DNA from 3 places in the Halomonas sp. LS-001 genome. Region 1 is predicted to be linked to each of the others. Evidence: riboswitches for the same ligand, from Rfam matches in the RefSeq annotation. Region 1 holds a riboswitch; each other region holds the start of a gene.
The links. Region 1 has a riboswitch for thiamine pyrophosphate ahead of tenA (thiaminase II). Riboswitches for the same ligand answer to the same signal wherever they lie in the genome.

Region 1 (6,555 bases):
TTTCCGGCGGAACTTCTCCGCCTGCTCCTGCATACCGCGCTTGACAGCTTCGGCGTCGCTTTCAGAGGCATTTTCCGGCGTGCGATCCCGATAGGTATCGCGCACTTCCTGACTGATCTTCATTGAGCAGAATTTCGGCCCGCACATGGAACAGAAGTGCGCTACCTTGGCGGAATCCTTGGGCAGGGTTTCGTCGTGGTATTCGCGGGCGGTATCCGGGTCCAGCCCCAGGTTGAACTGGTCTTCCCAACGGAATTCAAAGCGTGCCTTGGAAAGCGCGTTATCGCGACGCTGTGCGGCCGGATGCCCCTTGGCCAGGTCCGCGGCGTGGGCGGCAATCTTGTAGGTGATGATGCCGGTTTTCACGTCATCTTTATTTGGCAGGCCCAAGTGCTCTTTCGGCGTGACATAGCAGAGCATCGCACAGCCAAACCAGCCGATCATCGCCGCGCCAATACCTGAGGTAATATGGTCGTAACCAGGGGCGATATCGGTGGTGAGCGGGCCCAGGGTATAGAAAGGCGCCTCGTGACACGCTTCGAGCTGCTTATCCATGTTCTCCTTGATCAGGTGCATGGGCACATGGCCGGGGCCTTCAATCATCACCTGCACATCGTGCTTCCAGGCAATCTTCGTCAGCTCGCCCAGCGTCTCAAGCTCAGCGAACTGTGCTTCGTCATTGGCATCGGCCACTGAGCCGGGGCGCAGGCCATCGCCGAGAGAAAACGCCACGTCGTACTGCTTGCAGATCTCGCAGATTTCTTCGAAGTGGGTATACAGGAAGCTTTCCTGGTGATGGTACAGACACCACTTGGCCATGATGGAGCCGCCACGGCTGACAATGCCGGTCACGCGGTTGGCCGTCAGTGGCACATAGCGCAGCAGCACGCCTGCGTGAATGGTGAAGTAATCGACACCCTGCTCAGCCTGCTCGATCAAGGTATCGCGGAAAATCTCCCAGGTTAGATTTTCAGCAACGCCGTTGACCTTTTCCAGCGCCTGATAGATCGGCACGGTGCCGATGGGCACCGGCGAGTTGCGGATGATCCACTCACGGGTCTCGTGGATATTCTGGCCCGTGGAAAGGTCCATGATGGTGTCCGATCCCCAGCGGATCCCCCAGGTCATTTTGTCGACCTCTTCTTCAATCGACGAGGTGACCGCTGAGTTACCCAGGTTGCCGTTAATCTTCACCAGGAAATTACGGCCAATAATCATCGGCTCGGATTCAGGGTGATTGATATTATTAGGAATAATCGCTCGCCCACGGGCCACTTCGTCGCGCACAAATTCCGGCGTGATTTCTTCCGGCAGGCTGGCACCAAAGTTCTGGCCAGCATGCTGATGGCCCAGAATGCGCTCGACTTCGGCGGTGCCTAACGTCTGGCGACGCTGGTTCTCGCGGATGGCAATAAACTCCATTTCCGGCGTGATAATGCCCTGGCGCGCATAGTGCAGCTGGGTGACGTTCTTGCCCGCTTTTGCCCGGCGTGGGGTGCGGGTTAAATCAAAGCGCAGCTGGGCAAGCGTTGGGTCGTTAGCGCGACGATTGCCGTACTCACTGGTTGGGCCATCTAGGAACTCGGTATCGTCACGCTCTTCAATCCAGGTACGGCGCAGCGCGGGTAAGCCCTGGCGTAAATCGTTGCTGGCCGCGGGGTCGGTGTAAGGGCCAGAGGTGTCATACACCAGCAGCGGCGGGTTCTCTTCATCGATGCTGCTGGTTTTGGTAGGCGACAGGGTGATTTCCCGAAACGGCACGCGGATATCCGGCCGTGAGCCCTCGACATACACTTTGCGCGAGGCGGGCAGCGGCGCAATGGCAGCGGCATCGACCTGGGCGGTTTCTGCTAGAAAGTGGCTAGTTTTACTCATGATGATTTCCTTGGGTTTATTGTTTGCTTGTTGTTATGAAACGGTTGTTATAAGGCGATTGAACGGATGGATTGGCCGGTGTCAGTGAGCAAGATCCAACCCCATCTGCCAGAAATCGATTTCCAGGCGGGTGGCATCGCCAAATATCCTGCTCAGTTCGGCAAAACGGGCGGGGGTCACCTCGGCAAGGCGAGCGTTGAGCCATTCCAGTTCCGCCTGCATGGCGGCCTGAAACTCCTCGCTTTCGTACATGGCGATCCAGGCGTCAAAGGGATTTTTCGCGCCGCGTAGGGTGAACGGCTGAGCGTTCAGCCAGTTGGCAATTTCGCCGTAACCCACCAGGCAAGGGGCCAGCGCCACGTGCAAATCCAGCAGGTCGCCACGGTTGCCGGTATCCAGCACATAGCGGGTGTAGGCAAGCGTTGCTCGCGCTTCCGGCAGCTGGGCCAACTCATCTTCTGAAATGCCCCACTCCTGGCAGAACCCCACGTGCAGGCCCAGCTCCACATCCACGATGGCTTTTAAACCCTCATGGGCCTGGCGCAGGTCAGCAAGGGTCGGGCTTTTATAGGCGGCCAAGGCGTAAGCACGGGCGAAGTGAATCAGAAACAGATAATCCTGTTTCAGATAGTGGCGAAACGAGGGTTCGGGTAGCGCGGCGGTGCCCAGCTGGCGGACAAAATCGTGCTCAATATAGGCACGCCAGTCGTCATGGCAGGCGTTGGTAAGGTCGGTAAAGCAGTAGCCCATGATGCCTCCGGTGGTAATGATCCGGAAGGCGGGCGATTGAGATCGAGGGAATGGCACGGAAGGTGGCGTGAAGCTGAGCCGAGGCCATCGCTTGATCCCTACGCCGGTACCCGAGCTGCCCTCTTCATGAGGAGCCGCCCATTAGCCGGATCAGGTTCAGCGGGACCAGCGCTTTGGCAGCATCTAAGTGATACGCCCTGCGCCATCTCAGCCGGATTCACCGGCACCCCGTCAAGCAGTTAATGCAAGCAGTCTAGGAGGCAGAGGCAGGAGATGCAAGGGGATCCGACAGCTAAGTTCGGCGCAAACATTAAATGGGCATAAAGAAAATTTTGCCGTTCAGCGCAACAGCGATTGGTATGCATGAAAGTGTGATGCGGCATTCGTGTATCGGCAGCATAAGCGCCCCGTTGCTCTATTTGAGTGTCGGCAATGCGCGTTTTTCCTTATCCCTGGCATGGGTGAGTGCTTAATTTGACGGGTGTTTTTTACAAACCCAAGAAGTGGCAATGAGTTGATAAGGCTAACTGTATGTTTATGTGCTATTTTGATAATGGCTTAAAAAAAATAAATCTCATGCATGCTTTTTTGGCAAACTTTAGAACGAAAATTAATAAATCTTTATTATCGATTTTTTATCAGTTTTTGGCAGAATTAAGTTTTCTAGAAAAACGCGCATGCGCAATAATAAACGGTTATACGCCCGAGGAGCGTTAATGAACGGAGTCTGCGCTTTATGTAATCGGTCAATGAAGCTGAAAGATAGTCACTTCATGCCTAAGGCAATTTATCGAACTATTAAAAAAGGTTTTCCAGGGCAAGGGGAAGATATTATTTGGATCTCTGGCTTTGATAAGTCAGCAGCGTATACCGATAAACAAGCCAAAAAACATCTGCTTTGCGAAAATTGTGAGTTGAAGTTCTCCAAAAATGGAGAGGATATAGTACTACCACTGATGGCTCGCCCAAACGGTTTCAAGCTAGCTACGAAAATAAGGAAGTATAAGGCACTGACTAGCGTACAGGATGAAGTTTGGTATTTTCCACCTAATGGAGAGTTAGCCTTTGGATTCATGTATTTTGCCGTCAGTATTGCTTGGAGGATGTCGGCAACAGACTGGGGGTCATGCGGATTACCCGACACAGAAAACTCAATTCGCAAGGAAAAAATGTATGCTTTTTCGAAATTTCTTATGGGAGATTCAGCTTTACCAGAAAACACTTACCTGGCCGTATATGTTGAGAATCAAGTAGTTGACACACCATCAATGAGCTTTCCTACAGTCAAAAATCATGATGGCTATCAACATATAGTATTTAGTATACCTGGGATAAAATTCAGCATTGTCGCTGGCAGCAATCTAGGCTCTGGGGTAGTAAAGACATTTTCTCACAGTTCAACAAGGGTTTACTTTGTCAGTCGTAGCTTGAAATCGCACCCTGATTATCATTTCATGGTTAACTTCCTAAAGCATGAATCAAAAGCAAAAGGGCGCCTACTTAGGGAGCGCTCCCAAAACGTATAACAAGTTGCAACAACAACGGCATTCGTTGTCACCAATTTTATTCAAAATTGCCACCAGCCGTGTCGCTGGAGTACAAAGCGTTCGCCCTCCCCAGCCTCAATCCGCGCTACACTTGGTTTTTCGACGCCCGTCGCTGATTGCGGGGGCAGAGTAAGGAGACGCCATGGATAACGCAGTGTATTGGTACGCCATCGTTGTCGTGCTGCTTTTTTTTAAGATGTTCGCTACATCGGCTTATCAGGGGTTTCATCGCATCGGCAAGATGACCTTCAAGACCCCTGAAGACGCCGCCCTGGTGGGCCGTGAGCCTGCTAAAGAAGAATTGCCACAGGTACAGAGAGCGGCCCGCGTCTGGTTAAATGATCTTGAAAATATTCCCATCTTTCTGGCGCTTGGGGTGGCCTATGTCTGGGTGGGTGCCTCGCCTGGGGCGGCGCCCTGGCTTTTCCTCACGTTTACCGGCGCTCGATACATGCACACGTTATGTTATCTGGCAGGGCTTCAGCCGTGGCGGACGGCGGCGTTTATCATCGGTGTGGCATGTATGTGGTTGATGAGCCTGTTGATTCTAGTAGCCCTTTTTTAGAGGCTTTTCTACTATCTTGCCAATTTAGCAAAAACGCTTTCCTCTGCCCGTCGTTACATCACTCTTGGTATCCCAGCTGACGTTTCACCCGTTCAAGCCGCCGTGACAGAAACGTGAGATTTGCGCGATAGATTTGTGATTGTCTCGTGATGCGTCTGTGATGATGCCGTCTCAGAATGATATTTGAGCCTGCCATAAGCGTTGACAGGCACTTTATCTTCAGGAGAACAACAATGAACAAATCCATAAATGCAGCGAGTCTGGCCATCATGTTAGTCATGGCAATGGGGGCCGGTGTGGCCCATGCTGACGAGATGACGTCATCCGACGAGAGCATGATGCACGACGACACGATGGATCAATAACCGGGTCCATCGCAGCGTCGTCGCTGCCGGACCTGACAACTTGAGAGCCCGGAGCTGATGACACGACATGTATTGATCATTGAGGATAACCCAGGCATTGGCCAGCTGGTGCGCATGCACGTGGAAGACTTGGGCATGCAGGCGACGCTCAAGGACCGAGGCGATACCGGTCTGGCCCGCTTTCAGGAGGGCGGTATCGACCTGGTGGTTCTGGATTTGATGCTGCCGGGCCTGGACGGCCTGGCTATTTGTCGTGAGATTCGCAGCGGTAGCGACTATGTGCCGGTGATGATGCTGACGGCCAAAGGAACCGAGCTTGACCGGGTACTCGGCTTGGAGATGGGAGCAGATGACTATCTCACCAAACCCTTCAGCGCTGCCGAATTAGGGGCGCGCATCAAGGCACTGTTCCGCCGGATTGATGCCATGGCGGCCAAACCGGAGCAGGCGCCCCTTCCCAAAGAAATTCAGTTTGAAGATCTGCGCATTGACCCAGCCAGGCGGAAGGTACAGGTTCATGGTCATGAGGTGGAGCTGACCGCCCGTGAATTTGATCTGTTGTGGCACTTTGCCAGCCATCCTGGCCGCGTTTTCAGCCGTACCCAATTGCTGGATACCGTGTGGGGCTATAATCATGAAGGGTATGAGCATACCGTTAACACGCACATTAACCGTTTGCGCAACAAGATTGAGCAAACCCCCGCCTCCCCCGTTTTTATCCAGACCGTTTGGGGGGTGGGTTATCGGTTTATGAGCTGAGCTATTTATCAGCGGAGCTATTTATAAGCGAACCTATTATAAGCCAACCTATTTATACTGACTTATGGTGAGAACCTTGCCAAAAACACTCTATACCCGACTGGCGCTGGGACTTTTCCTGCTGCTGGTCGCTGTCGGCATTCTCTATGCCTTTGTCAGTATCTATACACTGAAGCAATACAACGCCTCGTTAAATCAGGAACTGAACCGTGATCTGGCCAGGCATCTGGTGGCCGATCGCAATCTGGTTGACGAGGGGCGCCTTGATCAACAGGCGCTCGGCGAGCTATTCGCGCTTTACATGACCATCAATCCCAGCATTGAGATCTACCTGCTCGACCAGAAAGGCACCATCATGGCCTACTCTGCGGACCCGGCCAAGATCAAGCGCAATCAGGTGTCACTGGCGCCCATCCACACATTGCTGGCGGATATGAACGAGTACCCGGTTCTTGGGGATGACCCTCGCAGTCACGACCGTCAGAAGGTATTTTCAGTGACGCCAGTCCCCTCGGCTGACAACCCGGAAGGCTATCTCTACGTGGTACTGCGGGGCGAGGAATATGACCTCGCGGAAACCATGGCCCGCAGCGGCCATTTCATCAAGATGAGCCTTTGGGCGATCGCGATTAGCCTGGCAGTGGGCATGCTCGCAGGGCTGGCGGTTTTCCATCGGCTGACACGGCGTCTGACC
Region 2 (6,555 bases), 1.3 Mb from region 1:
CAACAAGGTAATGGAAATGCATGGGCGAACCACAGGCGCCATCTTTACCGCTGCGGGTAGCGGCGCCCTGGTCATTCCATCGCTGACCGGCCCTTTGCTGGATTGGCTGGGCGCGGGGGCTTTTCCGTTACTGCTGGGCGTGCTGGTGATTTTGATAACCAGCGGCCTGGGGCTGCTGGCTCTGCGTTTACGCTACCTCAAACGGCCGCTCGGCGATTGAGCAACGCCATCATCACGCTCACCAGCGTCGAGGCCAGCAAGGCACCCACAAAAGGCGCCAGTGTGGGAATGCTGTTTGGAAAGGTGGCCGCCAGCACACCCGCACTCAGGTTGCCTTGCGCCACCCAACCGGGCAGCACGGTACCGAGCATGCCCGCAACGCCACCGGCAATGGCCGCGACGGGTGTCATCCTCGACCACAGCCCAAGCAACACTGGTACCACAATGGCGGCGCAGAGCAGGTCGGCAATCAGGAAGAGACGCAGTACCGATACGCCCTGCAGCGCGACAATTACCACCGGCACCATCAGCAGTACCGTCACCCAACGGGCCACGCCCAGTGAGCCTTTCTGCGCAGAGAACTGCTCGCTGGCCAGGGAAGCGATAGCGTTCTGCAGCGTGTCCACGCTGGAAGCAACCAGCGTCACCGCCAGCACCAAGGCGGGGAGCGCCAGCCAGTTCGGCGCTTCAGACAGCAGCGCAAAAAACGGGATAGGTGGCTCGCCAAGGGCCACCCCACTCATCGCCGCCACGATACCCAAGCCACCAATCAACATGACCACCACCACGGTCGCGCCACCGCCCAGCCAGGCACCGCGTGCCAGGCTACGGTTATCTTCTGCGGCCCATACCCGCTGCCAGTAGCCCTGGTGGAAAAGGTTAGCGGCCGTCACTGCTATCACCAGGGTAAGTGCCACGCTCAGTGCGCTCCCGATAGGCGCGCTGGGCATAACGGCATCAGCTGGCAATTCAGGCAGCGCGTTCAAGGCAACGCCGCCAACAATCACCAGCAGGATAATCAGTAGCCAGGCCTGCCAGCGGTCCGTGGCCAGGCTCGCCCTGAGACCACCAACGGCGGTATAAAGCAAGGTAGTGAGCGCCACACCGAGAATCACCAGCGCAGGCGGCACATCAGAAAGCAGCGCGGTAATCGCACCAATCGCCGTTAGCTCAGCGGCCAGAAAGCAGGCCATGTAAGCCACTGATACCAGCGTTACCCAGTAGCGTACACCACGCCCGTAGCAAGCCTGGGCAAACTCGGCGATGCTGCGCCCCTTTGGCAGGGCACGGCGGATTTTAGGACCGTATAAACCCAGCACAATAAAAGGCAGTGCTGACCCGATGGCATACCCCGCCAGAGCAACCGGGCCAACAAAGGCACCGATTTCCGGCGGCGCGAACAGAATCCACGCCCCCATGCCTGAGGCCAGAAAGGATAGGCCAATGGTGAATGAAGATTGCGAGTTACGTGCGGAAAGGTAGTCATCCACGGCGTTATCGCCAAGCAGATGATTGGCATAGCGCGCCCGCAGACCCAAAAAAGCAAAACAGAAAAGTGCCGCGCCAAGCGCCGCGGCTGTCAGATATGGCATGTCGCACTTCCTCCGCCGGTACGAACCGGATCAGGTTCCAGGGTCTGCGCGCAACGGCGCGTATTCTCAGCCCTAAGGCTCCCCTGGCGACAGTGAATGTAAGTTGTCAGTAGTAGACTCTATTATTGTTGCGGATTGCTATAAACGAGTAAAGCTCAGACAATTAAAACCCAGGTAATTAAAACCCGGGCAATTAAAACCCAGGCCAGTAAAGCCTCAGCTCTTGTCGCGCGGCACTCGCCCCATCAGATAGAACTCGCTATTGGGCGGCGTGCCTGTCAGCGTTACCAGGCGGTTGGAAAGGCCAAAAAAGGCAGTAATGGCACCAATATCCCAGATATCTTCACGCGTGAACCCTACCGCATTCAGGCGTGCTTCCCAGTCATCTGTCAACTCGCCGACATCCAGGCCGCAATACAGCGCAAAATCCAGCATGACACGATGGCGCTCACTAATCGGCGCCGTACGGTGATTGATCGCCACCTGATCCGCCAGGTGCGGGTCTTTACTGTAAATGCGCACCAGAGCGCCATGGGCTACCACGCAGTAAAGGCAGCGGTTACGGGCGCTGGTGGCTACCACTATCATCTCTTTTTCGGCTTTGCTTAGCGTGTCTGACTCACGCTCCATAAGGGCATCATGGTAGGCAAAAAACGCCCGGAATTCGTCAGGCCGGTGGGCCAGCATCAAAAACACGTTGGGCACAAAACCGGCCTTTTCCTGCACGGCCAGAATGGTGTCACGGATATCATCAGGCAACTCGTTGAGCTCTTCCGGTACGCTGAAACGGCTAAGTGATGTGTTCATTCTGATTCCTGTTGTTTTTGTGAGTCGTGAGTCGTGAGTCAAAAGCTTTTCTTTTATTGCTACGCTCGCCATACTGAACACCGCATTAATTAAAGCTTGTTTACTTTTTTGGCGCATGCGCATTGCAGCGCTGATTGTTTGCTTATAGGGAAGCCCCATGCGCTACAACGAAGCGAAGGAACATACCCCCGGTCGCCTCCACAATCTCTTCGCCGATCCTTATCATGCGTTCGATAATGAAAGCCATGAGCGCCAGCTGCATATCCGCGTGATGCTTCACCAGCTTGCCGTCATTCCTATGCAACGAGGTCTGTTAACGCTAAGGGTGATCCATGGCTGGCAAAACGGTGGTTATGACCCCAGCGAGCTGCAATATGCGGAATATCCCCTGAACACCCTAGCGGACCTTAAACGTGTCAGCACCCTGTTCAATGCGGATGCCAAACATGCCAACACTTTCCCATGCACTGATAACAGCTTGCTGGCGGCGCCTTTAGATACTGTGATTGCCAATGCGCTAGCAGATGGTCAAAAGCTGGATCAGGACATCCGTCTTCGCCCCGCTCACTGGCCTGAATTCAACGGTGGGCTGACGCTTTACACACTTTTCAAGATGTATCATCGCCTGGTATATAGCGAAGATGATGCCTACCGTAGCAGCCAGTGTCGTACACCGGCAGGCATTCGCGAAATCCATGAATTCCATTTAGAAGAAGGTGAGTTTGCGTTTTTAACGCCGCCGGATCGTCACTTTACTCAGGAAGCATCGATACTGGTAATGCATGAAAGCCAGCTGGAACCTTTCGAGCACCTTCTGACTGAGACTCTGCCGCTTTTCGACTCGGTTTGAGAAAGCTGTCTTTATTTATCAATATGCCCCGCATTGGCGGGGCATACTTTTTACAACTTCTCTTTTATAACCCTTCTTTTATAAACCTAGCTTTACCGCATCTGGCGCTGTTAGCTTAGCGAGATGGTGCTGTTGATGCCGCTGGATACGTTTTCCGGCTCGAACCAGCGTGCGGTGACCGTTTTGGTCTGTGTCCAGAAAGCAATCGCCTGCTTGCCGTTGGGGCCAAGGTCGCCCAGTTTGGAGCCGCGTGAACCGGTAAAGCTGAAGTAGGCGACGGGCACTGGAATCGGTACGTTGATACCAATCTGACCCACTTCGATATCGGTCTCGAAGCGACGCGCTACCCAACCGGAGTTGGTAAAAATCGAGGTGCCGTTACCGTTGGGGTTGGCATTGATGAACTCAATCGCATCATCCAGGGTTTCGACGGAAAGCACACAAAGTACCGGGCCGAAAACTTCTTCGCGGTAAATGGTCATGTCCGCCGTCACATCCGCAAACAGGGTCGGGCCGACGAAGTTGCCGTCCGGGTAACCTTCGACCGTGCAACCTCTGCCGTCCACCAGCAGCTTGGCACCTTCTTTTTCACCTGCGGTAATCAGACGTTCAACGCGGTCTTTAGCCTGAGGAGATACCAGGGGGCCGAGATCCGCATCGCGCTGCGTGCCAGGCCCGATCTTCATGCTCTGCGCACCGGCTACGATATCGCCTAGCCATTCACGCGCTTCCCCGACTAACACCACCACCGAGTTCGCCATGCAACGCTGCCCTGCCGCCCCAAATGCGGACCCCAGTAGATTGTTAATCGCCTGGCTGCGGTTGGCATCCGGCATGACCACGCAGTGGTTTTTCGCCCCCATCATTGACTGCATACGCTTGCCTGCGGCGGCAGCACGGTTATAGAGCAGCGACCCAACGTGGCTGGAGCCGATAAAGGATAGCGCCTTGATGTCCTGATGATCAGCAATCTGATTCGCCACATCCGGCCCGCCGTGTACCACGTTCAGCACACCTGCGGGGATACCGGCCTCATGAGCCAGCTCAACCAGACGCATGGTGGACGTCGGGTCCTGCTCGGAGGGCTTGAGGACAAAGGTATTCCCCGTGGCAATGGCCAGCGGGAACATGAAACATGGCAGCATGATAGGGAAGTTAAAGGCGGTAATACCCGCGCCAACACCCAGCGGCTGATGCATGGTGTAGACGTCGACTTCGCTGGCGGCATTTTCCGCCAACTCACCCAGCTGCAGGGAAGTAATCGAGCAGGCATGCTCCACCACTTCAAGGCCGCGACCCACTTCACCTTCCGCATCCGGCAGGGTTTTACCATGCTCTTCGGTAATCATCGCCGCCAGTTCAGCAGTATTGTCACGAATCAGCGCCTGGAGTTTGAGCATGATACGCATGCGCTTGCCCAAGGGGACTTTGCGCCATGTTTTAAAGGCTTCCTTGGCGCTGGCGACAGCGCGTTCCACTTCTTCCGCCGTACAGAACGGTACCCTGGCCACCACCTCTTGCGTGGCGGGGTTAACCACATCACGCCAATCCTGGCTCTGTGATTTTACCGGCTGACCATCAATGTACATGGGGATTTCGCGAACGGACATGGCATCTCTCCAGTTAGCTTTTGCACCTGTTAAAGGGGCGTGTCTGTTGTATTTGTCATGCGCGCCTTTCGTCGCCTGCACGCAGGGAATCAATCTTACGGCAGCGCCTGAATGGGTAACAGGGGATGGTATAGCAGGAAGTTGACGTAAGCGTCAATATATGGATAAAAAGAGTTAACGCCGAGACAGACCTTAGGAGGGACATCAGCTCGGGATATCAATCAACAGGAAAGCCGTTACGCCGGAGAGGGAAATAAGTAAACTCGATGAAGAGAAGTGATCTGATGAAAAGCAACGTCCGATGAAAAGTAGTGGCTTGAACCAGAGGGCCTGTTTTATCCGTTAAGAGCAGGCCCACCGGAAACATCACGTTGCGTGTCAGGCAACATCGTCGTCAGTGCTTCTCTCCTCCTGATGCGGGTCAACCTTGGGCACGCGATCATTGTTGACGAAATACGTTGCTGCGATGGCACTGTGAATATTGGCAAAACCGATCTGCATAATATCGATAAAGGCGTGTAACTCATTGGGTGCGTAAGCCAGGCTTTGGACATCCGCCTCGTTTCCGTCTGCACGCACCATCAGCACCGTTGCCAATGCACGATCGCAGCGCGGCAGAGACTGCAGCTGTTCGCCCAGGGTTTCCAGACTGTAGGCAATCGAGCGCGGCAGACAGGGATCCTGAAAAAGGAATCGCAGCACATCTGGGCCGCGTACGCGCAAACGAATCTGCTGACGGTACATCTGATACGCCGTCAGCGATTTCAATACGCTCATCCATTGCAGGTTTTCAAACGGCGTCAGTTCATCCGGGTTCTTGGGCAAAAGGCTTGCCGAACGCACATCGACAATGCGTGTGGTCATATCGGCGCGTTCCAGCTGTCTGCCAAGCTCCATGAAGGTGCGCGCGGAACCTTGACTCATGGTGCCTTCAATCAGACCCGTCAGTGACTGACAGCCACGGATAACGTGCTGAAGGAAGCGGTCCCGTTGACGCGGTTTCACGCTACTTTCGGCGTTATCGGCGATATAGAAATACAGCTGATTGACCTCTTCCCAGGTTTCACGCGGCACCACATCACGAGTGGTGCGCAGATTTTCCCGTGCGCTGGCAAGCGATGCCAAAATAGAGCTACTGTTGCTTGCCTCAGCACATAAAAAGTGTACGACGCTACGCTCATCAAAACTTTCATAGCGCTGTTGATAGGCTTCCAGGCTACCGGTCATTTCCACCAACGGCCCCCACCCCAGGGGAACGTTACGCGGCAAATCCAGCATCAGGTGGCTATTGACGCTTAACAGGCGCGCGGTATCTTCGGCACGTTCGATATAGCGTGCCATCCAGTAAAGGTTTTCTGCTACACGTGACAACATGGCGCTAGACCCCCTGTACGGCAGTGGTCGCCGCTTCATGGTTTTCGTCAGTTTCGATAATCCAGGTGTCTTTGCTGCCGCCCCCCTGAGAAGAGTTCACGACCAGCGAGCCTTCGGTAAGGGCTACCCGAGTCAGCCCGCCCATGGTGACATGGGTTTCCGCACCCGACAGAATAAACGGACGAAGATCCACGTGGCGCGGCTGAGGAAGACCGTTTGCCAGCGTCGGCGTGGTGGAAAGCGCCAGCGTTGGCTGCGCCATATAGTTACGCGGATTTGCCTTGATCAGCCGGGCAAATTCATCGCGTGTTTCCTGGGTCGA
Region 3 (6,555 bases), 610 kb from region 1:
AACGCTGGGACGCTAATACCACGGTCGCTTATCCGCCGTTGCGGGGTGGTTTAGAACTTTTTGTGCTGGAGGGAACGCTGCTGTGTGATGGTCAGGAGTACGCGGCAGGCAGCTGGTGTCGCTATCCTATCGGCGCGGCACCGACGCTGGAAGCCGGCCCTCACGGCGCGCAGCTATATCTGAAACGCGGTCATCTGGCCTTTATCAATTCACCAGACCAATAAAGGGTAGGAGCGTCAGGAGTATGATCATGGCCACGGCCAGGATGACCAGAGCCACCTGAAGCGGGTGGGCAACCAGGCGGCGCCAGAGGGTCGGCGCTTCGCCATTGGCCAGCGCATCCTGGTGTTCCCGGCGCACGCGCTCAAACCGCTTGGCCTGATAATCGGCAAGCACCGCTTGTGCCCTCTCCTTCTCGCGATTATCACGCAACCAGATAGCCTCTACGCCCAGGCGAAAAAAACCTGCCTGGGTTTCGTAGGTGTCAAACCCCTGTTCTTCCAATAGTTGGCGAACTTCGAGGGCTTCTTCCTCTGTGACATGACGCAGCCGGAACAGCAGATGCGCCATGCTTAGTCTCCTTTACCGGCCATGCGGTCGGCCTGAATCACTTCAATCCAGTAGCCATCCGTGTCCTTGATGAAAATAACATCCTGCATTTTGCCCTGATCGGCGCGCTTAACGAAGGTGACATCGTGTTCGTCAAACCATGCCTGAGCGGCTTCCAGGTTGGGAACGCAAAAGCAGATATGGCCAAAGCCCTGAGGTTCGGCATTACCATCATGATAGGCAAAATCCTGCTGGTCTTCGGTTCCCCAGTTATGCGTCAACTCCAGCAACCCTTTCTGACTGAATGTCCAGGCCGTTCGAGCCGAGGCGTCTTCGGGCACGCTATCGCTATCTTCCACGTTGGACAGAAAGTAGAGAGAAAACTGCATTTCCTCAAAATCCAACCGGCGCAGAACCTGCATGCCAAACACCTGGGAATAAAAGGCCAGTGCGCGCGCGGGATCCTTGATGCGCAACATTGTATGGTTGAGTCGAAAGCCCTGGGTTTCCTCAGGGGGTGCCGTCACGCCTGGGTGGTGCTCGCCACTAAATGCCATCGTTGAGTCTCCTTGGTTAGTCGCCATGATTTGTACAAAAGTCATTCCATGTACAATATATTCAAGACCGTCATATTCAGGACCGTCATATTCAAGACCGTCATATTCAAGACCGTCACACGTTTTCTGATGGTGACGGCTTGCTGTTTTCAAATGCCTGTTTTTAAGTACCTGTTTTTAAGCACCTGTTTTAAGCCGATAGGACCTTCAGGCCAGTATGCAGGCTGAGCGCTGATACACGCAACGGGCGACCCCGCCCCTTTTGAGGAGATACTAGTATGTCACGAGATCGCAATGTTTTAGGTGAGCCACTGACACCTTGCTGCCACGAGCCTGTTACTGGATTTTATCGCGATGGTTTTTGTCGCGTCGGCGTTGAGGACCAGGGCGTTCATGCGGTATGCGCCATGGTCACGGAAGAGTTTCTGGCCTATTCGCGCGCCCAGGGGAATGATCTTGTGACATCTCGTCCTGAATTTGGCTTTCCGGGCCTTATGCCAGGCGACCGTTGGTGCTTGTGTGCCAGTCGCTGGAAAGAAGCCGCTGATGTCGGCCTGGCACCGCCCATCATTCTCAGCGCAACACATGAAAAAGCGCTGGATGTGATTCCCTTAAAACTGCTGCAGCAACATGCCCTGGACGCTGCACGCTAACCACAACGAAGCATTTGATGGCCTCGCCTGTAAAGGTTTTCGTTTTTTCGAAGAATGCGCTGGAAGAATTTAATAATTACTCTACACTTATTATCCAAAGGCTATACAAAAATCCCTTTCAGCCGTATCAGCCTGTTATCAGGAGTTGATCATGACGAGTATTGATTATCAGCTTGGCGACCGCCTCAGCTATCGCGAGTTATCTCGCGCAGTTCATAATGGTTTTTCCCCCATCGTGGAAGTGGAATCAATGGATGGCATCTACACCGTGCGCTTTCACCATGCTAACGGTGTTTCCAACTTAAGCGATAATGAGGGGCGTGTGTGCTCGTTTCTTGGCACCGGTGAAATCCGCGATAAGCTAAGCCAATTAGGTTTTCACCACGGCGTGCTTACCTTCGCCGATCAATGCGGGGATGAAATGATTGGCACACCCGGCCGAGCGATGACCCCGGATGAAATGCTGACCTACGGTACACGCATCGCCTTTCGGTAAATAATTCGCTAGGATGGCGCTTCTGAAAACGACAGGGGCGCTTGTGAGGCTTTGTAAGCCTGATCCTCAAGCTGAGACGCACCCTCAAGCACCTGAACCGGATAATGCCGGCGTAGGGAGTCGTGGGGCTTCTCTGCCTCACTGCCTCCCAGCCGGGAGGATGTCATGACAATACCCTCGCCACCATCTCCATCAATATTTTCATCAATGCCTTCATCGGCATCTTCGCTTGGTCAGCATCTGGCCGCTTTGCGACAACTCACGCCGTTGACCCACTGCATGACCAATTATGTGGCGATGAACAGCAGCGCCAATGTGTTACTTGCTCTTGGTGCCTCACCGGCCATGTTGCACGAACAGGAAGAGGTCGTGGAGTTTGTGCGTCTATCGGCGGCTCTTTCCATTAACATTGGCACGATCTCCACCCCTTGGGCGCACAGTATGCGTCTGGCAGCCCGTACGGCGCATGAAGACGACACGCCGTGGGTATTAGACCCTGTGGCCGTGGGCGCCACCGCTTACCGACAAGCACTGTGCGCTGAGCTGTTAGCATTAAAGCCGAGTGCCATTCGCGGTAATGCCTCAGAAATTCTCAGCCTCAATGGTATTGCCAACCCTGGGCGTGGCGCTGATAGTACCGCCAGCGTAGAGGAGGCTCACACCGCCGCCTGTCAACTGGCACGCCAGCAGCACTGCATTGTGGCGGTCAGTGGTGAAACCGATATCATCACCGACGGACAGCAATCGATACGCATTCACGGTGGGCACGCCTTAATGCCTCGCGTTACCACGCTGGGTTGCGCTCTCAGTGCAACGGTGGCTGCGTTTATTGGCGCTGCACCTTCCACCCCTTTGACCGCCACTGCCGCTGCCTTTGGCTGTTTTGCGCTGGCAGGCCAACAAGCAGGTAGCACGGCCGGTGGGCCCGGCAGCTTTGCGCCTGCGTTTCTGGATGCCCTGTACCAGCTTTCCCCGCAAGACCTGGATACCCGGTTAACATGGGAGATGATTGATGCCGTTTGATCTTTCGGTGTATCTGGTGACGGATGCCACGCTGTGTGCTGCCAAAGGGCTAGAGCGCACGGTAGAAGAAGCTGTCGCCGGAGGGGTCAGTATCGTCCAGTTACGTGACAAATACGCCACCGACCAGGCCATGACAGCGCAGGCAAAGCGACTGAAAAGCCTGCTTGCTGGCAGTCATGTTCCTTTGATTATTAATGACCGCCTTGAGGTCGCTCTGGCAAGCCAGGCAGATGGCCTTCATGTCGGGCAAAGCGATGCAGCGATTGAACGGGCTCGTCAAGTGCTTGGCCCAGAGGCGATTCTCGGGCTTTCAGTGAATACCCTGGCGCAGCTTGCCAGCGCCCCTGTCAGTCAGCTGGATTATTTCGGCTTTGGGCCCGTCTTTGCCACACCCAGTAAAGGCGACCATGAACCTCCGATTGGTTTTGATGGATTGGCCGCCTTGACGGCGGCGAGCCAACTGCCAGGTGTTGCCATTGGCGGGTTGAAAGCCGCCCATATTGAACACGCAAAACGCAGTGGTGCCGCTGGGATAGCCGTCATATCCGCTATCTGCGGCCAACGCTCCCCCCGCGATAGCGCGAACGAACTGGCTAGGCGGTGGGCCGACGCTTAAGGCTTGTACGGCGGTCGTGGTAAGCAATGGCCAGACCGCTACCAATAATCAGCACACTTCCCACCAGCACCCAGATATCGGGCAGTTCTCCCCAGAACCACCAACCCAGCAAAACCGCCCAAACCATGGCGGTATAATCAAAGGGTGCCGCAATCGCTGCTGGCGTATACCGAAACGCAACGGTAATAAAAGCCGTTGCCCCTATCCCCAACACGCCCGAGGCCAGAAAACCTAGCCAGTGTTCAGAGAGGGGCGTTTTCCAGACCCAAGGTAAGGTCATGGCGGTCAGTAGCATCGGCACCAGCGTCATATAGAACAACATGGCCCAGAGATGCTCCCGCCCGCCGTAACGGCGTGCGGTAATCATCATCAAGGCATAACAGACGGCGGCCGCCACCATGATCAAAGCACCGACTTGGAAGGCGTCTCCGCCCGGACGGACCACGATTACAACGCCGACGAAACCAATCAACGAGGCAACCAAGACGGGAAGGTCAATACGCTCACCCAGTAAAGGCACCGAAAGCAAGGTCACAAACATCGGCGCGACAAACGCAATGGCCGTTGCTTCTGCCAGTGGCAACAGGGTTAACCCCCAAACAAAAAACCCCATGGTGCCGGTATAGATCAGGCCACGTAGCAGATGGACCCGTGGCCGCCGCGTTTTTAACTTGCGCAGCCCACCTGCAAAATAAGCAAGCACGGCAATCAGCGGTAACGACACCAGCGTACGAAAAAAAACGATCTGCAAGGGTGAATAGGTTTCCCCCAGCCATTTGGATACCGCATCCCCCAGCGCCAGAAAGAGCACACCAACACACATGAAAACAATACCTTTAAGTGATGATGTCATGCATGTCTCCCTCTCTGAACGGTGGTAGATAGCGGTTAATTGGCAAGGGCCGATAAATTAAAACCATCAAAAAAAGCTGCTCAAAAGAACAGCCCTATTAATAAATCCTAACAATAATGCAGAAACATACAACCAAAAAGCCCCCGCAAGGTCATCCTTGCGGGGGCTTTACGTCATTCTGCAGGTTTACAGGCTGGCGTTGACAACCATGCAGTCCATGCCCTGTGAACGAAGCTTCTGGCACGCTCGGTACGCTTGCTGCTCCTCAAGGGAGACTAAACGGGAGCGAAACAGCGACGCCTGACCAGGAACCGCTTCTACTTTCACGAGACCATTAACGTCCGTGCTTAAACGCTGTGCAGCCTGAGAAGCCAGACGATGAGCATCGTTTTCCTGACTAAAAGCCCCCAGCTGGATACCCCAGTCGGATGAACGATGCATCGCGGTCGTTGGTGCGGGCGGCGCAGGCGTCACGGACGGGGAAGGCGCAGGTGCCGGGGTCACAGGCGGCGCCGGCTCAATCACCTCGCGTACCGCAACGTTGCGTACTTGCGTATTCTGGGAACTACCATTCTGAGCGTTGTTGAACGCTGGCGTACTTGGAAGTGAGGCATTTGAAGCTGAAGCACTTGACGCCGAGCCGCTTGACACAGAACCAGCAGAAACCCTGTTTGCTGGACGGGAAGCGGTATAGGTGGGCTGAGTGTAAACCGGTGGCCGACCATCGAAGTGCATATATTCCCGCGAGAACTCCGCATTGGCTAACCAGTTGCCTCGGTCACGAAGGCCAGCACGCATGAAACCGCGGTCCAGCAAGTCAGCCATATGATCATTACGCGACTGTCCGGTGAATCCACCCATGACAATACCCACCAGACGACGATTGCCTCGCACAGCGGTCGTGGCGACATTGAAGCCCGAGGCACGAATAAAGCCGGTTTTCAAACCATCAACACCAGGGTAATTAGTGACCAGGCGGTTATGGCTTGTGTGCGTTTTACCTTTATAGGTAAACGATTTAAGCGAAAAATAGTGATAGTACTGCGGAAAATCCTGTATCACATGCACCGCCAGACTCATCATGTCACGGGCGGTGGTTACCTGCCCGCTGTCAGGCAAGCCAGAGGCATTTTTGAAGGTGGTGGATGTCAGACCAAGTTCACGGGCTCGCTCCGTCATCTGCAACGCAAACATGCTTTCTGAACCGCCTAACGCTTCTGCGACAACGGCCGCTACGTCGTTGGCAGAGCGCACAGCCAGTGCGCGAATCGCCTCATCAACCGTAATGGTGCTACCCGCGGGCAACCAAAGTTTCACGGCAGGCTTTGCGGCGGCCTGACTGGAAACCGGCAATGGCTGATTTAGCGAAAGGCGACCGCTCTCAAGCGCCTCGAACGCCATATAAAGCGTCATCATTTTAACCAGCGATGCGGGATAACGACGCTCATCAACATTCTCTGCGTAAAGAACTTCCCCTGATTCCAGGTCGATCATCATCCCTGCATAACGAGGGTTCGCCTGGGCGGAGTAGGGTACCGCAAGTGTCAATAACATCAGTAACGTCAGCGCAATAAAAGCGGCTGTTCGATAGATGGCACTGTGCTGGACGATAGAGCGTTTCACAGTCTGCATGCTTAAGCCTCGATAAATTCCTTGTTCATGACACTATCTCGTTACTGATGGCCGGAGCGCCACAGTGTTTAGGGCCTGTTTTAATCATTATGGCCAGCTTGCTATTTGACACCAACCAAAATCAAGCAAAAAAACATCAGTTGTGTGATATCGCTCAAGCGAAAGGGTAAAAATAA

Region 2: it holds a riboswitch for thiamine pyrophosphate, as region 1 does, so the genes downstream of both, ACU6TU_RS12185 (sodium:solute symporter) here and tenA (thiaminase II) in region 1, are expected to answer to the same signal.
Region 3: it holds a riboswitch for thiamine pyrophosphate, as region 1 does, so the genes downstream of both, thiM (hydroxyethylthiazole kinase) here and tenA (thiaminase II) in region 1, are expected to answer to the same signal.

Annotation. Positions count from the first base shown of each region.
Region 1 covers NZ_CM129816.1:151,563-158,117, reverse strand. The annotation lists gene thiC (phosphomethylpyrimidine synthase ThiC) at 1-1,875, opposite strand, end outside; gene tenA (thiaminase II) at 1,957-2,625, opposite strand; TPP riboswitch at 2,704-2,866, opposite strand; gene ACU6TU_RS00715 (hypothetical protein) at 3,342-4,151, shown strand; gene ACU6TU_RS00710 (MAPEG family protein) at 4,315-4,737, shown strand; gene ACU6TU_RS00705 (hypothetical protein) at 4,971-5,102, shown strand; gene ACU6TU_RS00700 (response regulator transcription factor) at 5,160-5,861, shown strand; gene ACU6TU_RS00695 (ATP-binding protein) at 5,938-6,555, shown strand, end outside.
Region 2 covers NZ_CM129816.1:2,690,751-2,697,305, forward strand. The annotation lists gene ACU6TU_RS12180 (MFS transporter) at 1-220, shown strand, start outside; gene ACU6TU_RS12185 (sodium:solute symporter) at 198-1,592, opposite strand; TPP riboswitch at 1,582-1,687, opposite strand; gene ACU6TU_RS12190 (peroxidase-related enzyme) at 1,809-2,399, opposite strand; gene ACU6TU_RS12195 (hypothetical protein) at 2,557-3,249, shown strand; gene ACU6TU_RS12200 (CoA-acylating methylmalonate-semialdehyde dehydrogenase) at 3,360-4,859, opposite strand; gene ACU6TU_RS12205 (alpha-E domain-containing protein) at 5,238-6,233, opposite strand; gene ACU6TU_RS12210 (circularly permuted type 2 ATP-grasp protein) at 6,238-6,555, opposite strand, start outside.
Region 3 covers NZ_CM129816.1:3,385,902-3,392,456, forward strand. The annotation lists gene ACU6TU_RS14975 (cupin domain-containing protein) at 1-224, shown strand, start outside; gene ACU6TU_RS14980 (DUF6164 family protein) at 205-570, opposite strand; gene gloA (lactoylglutathione lyase) at 573-1,106, opposite strand; gene ACU6TU_RS14990 (DUF2237 family protein) at 1,385-1,759, shown strand; gene ACU6TU_RS14995 (DUF6482 family protein) at 1,911-2,255, shown strand; TPP riboswitch at 2,279-2,391, shown strand; gene thiM (hydroxyethylthiazole kinase) at 2,421-3,278, shown strand; gene thiE (thiamine phosphate synthase) at 3,268-3,894, shown strand; gene ACU6TU_RS15010 (DMT family transporter) at 3,872-4,747, opposite strand; gene ACU6TU_RS15015 (D-alanyl-D-alanine carboxypeptidase) at 4,934-6,379, opposite strand.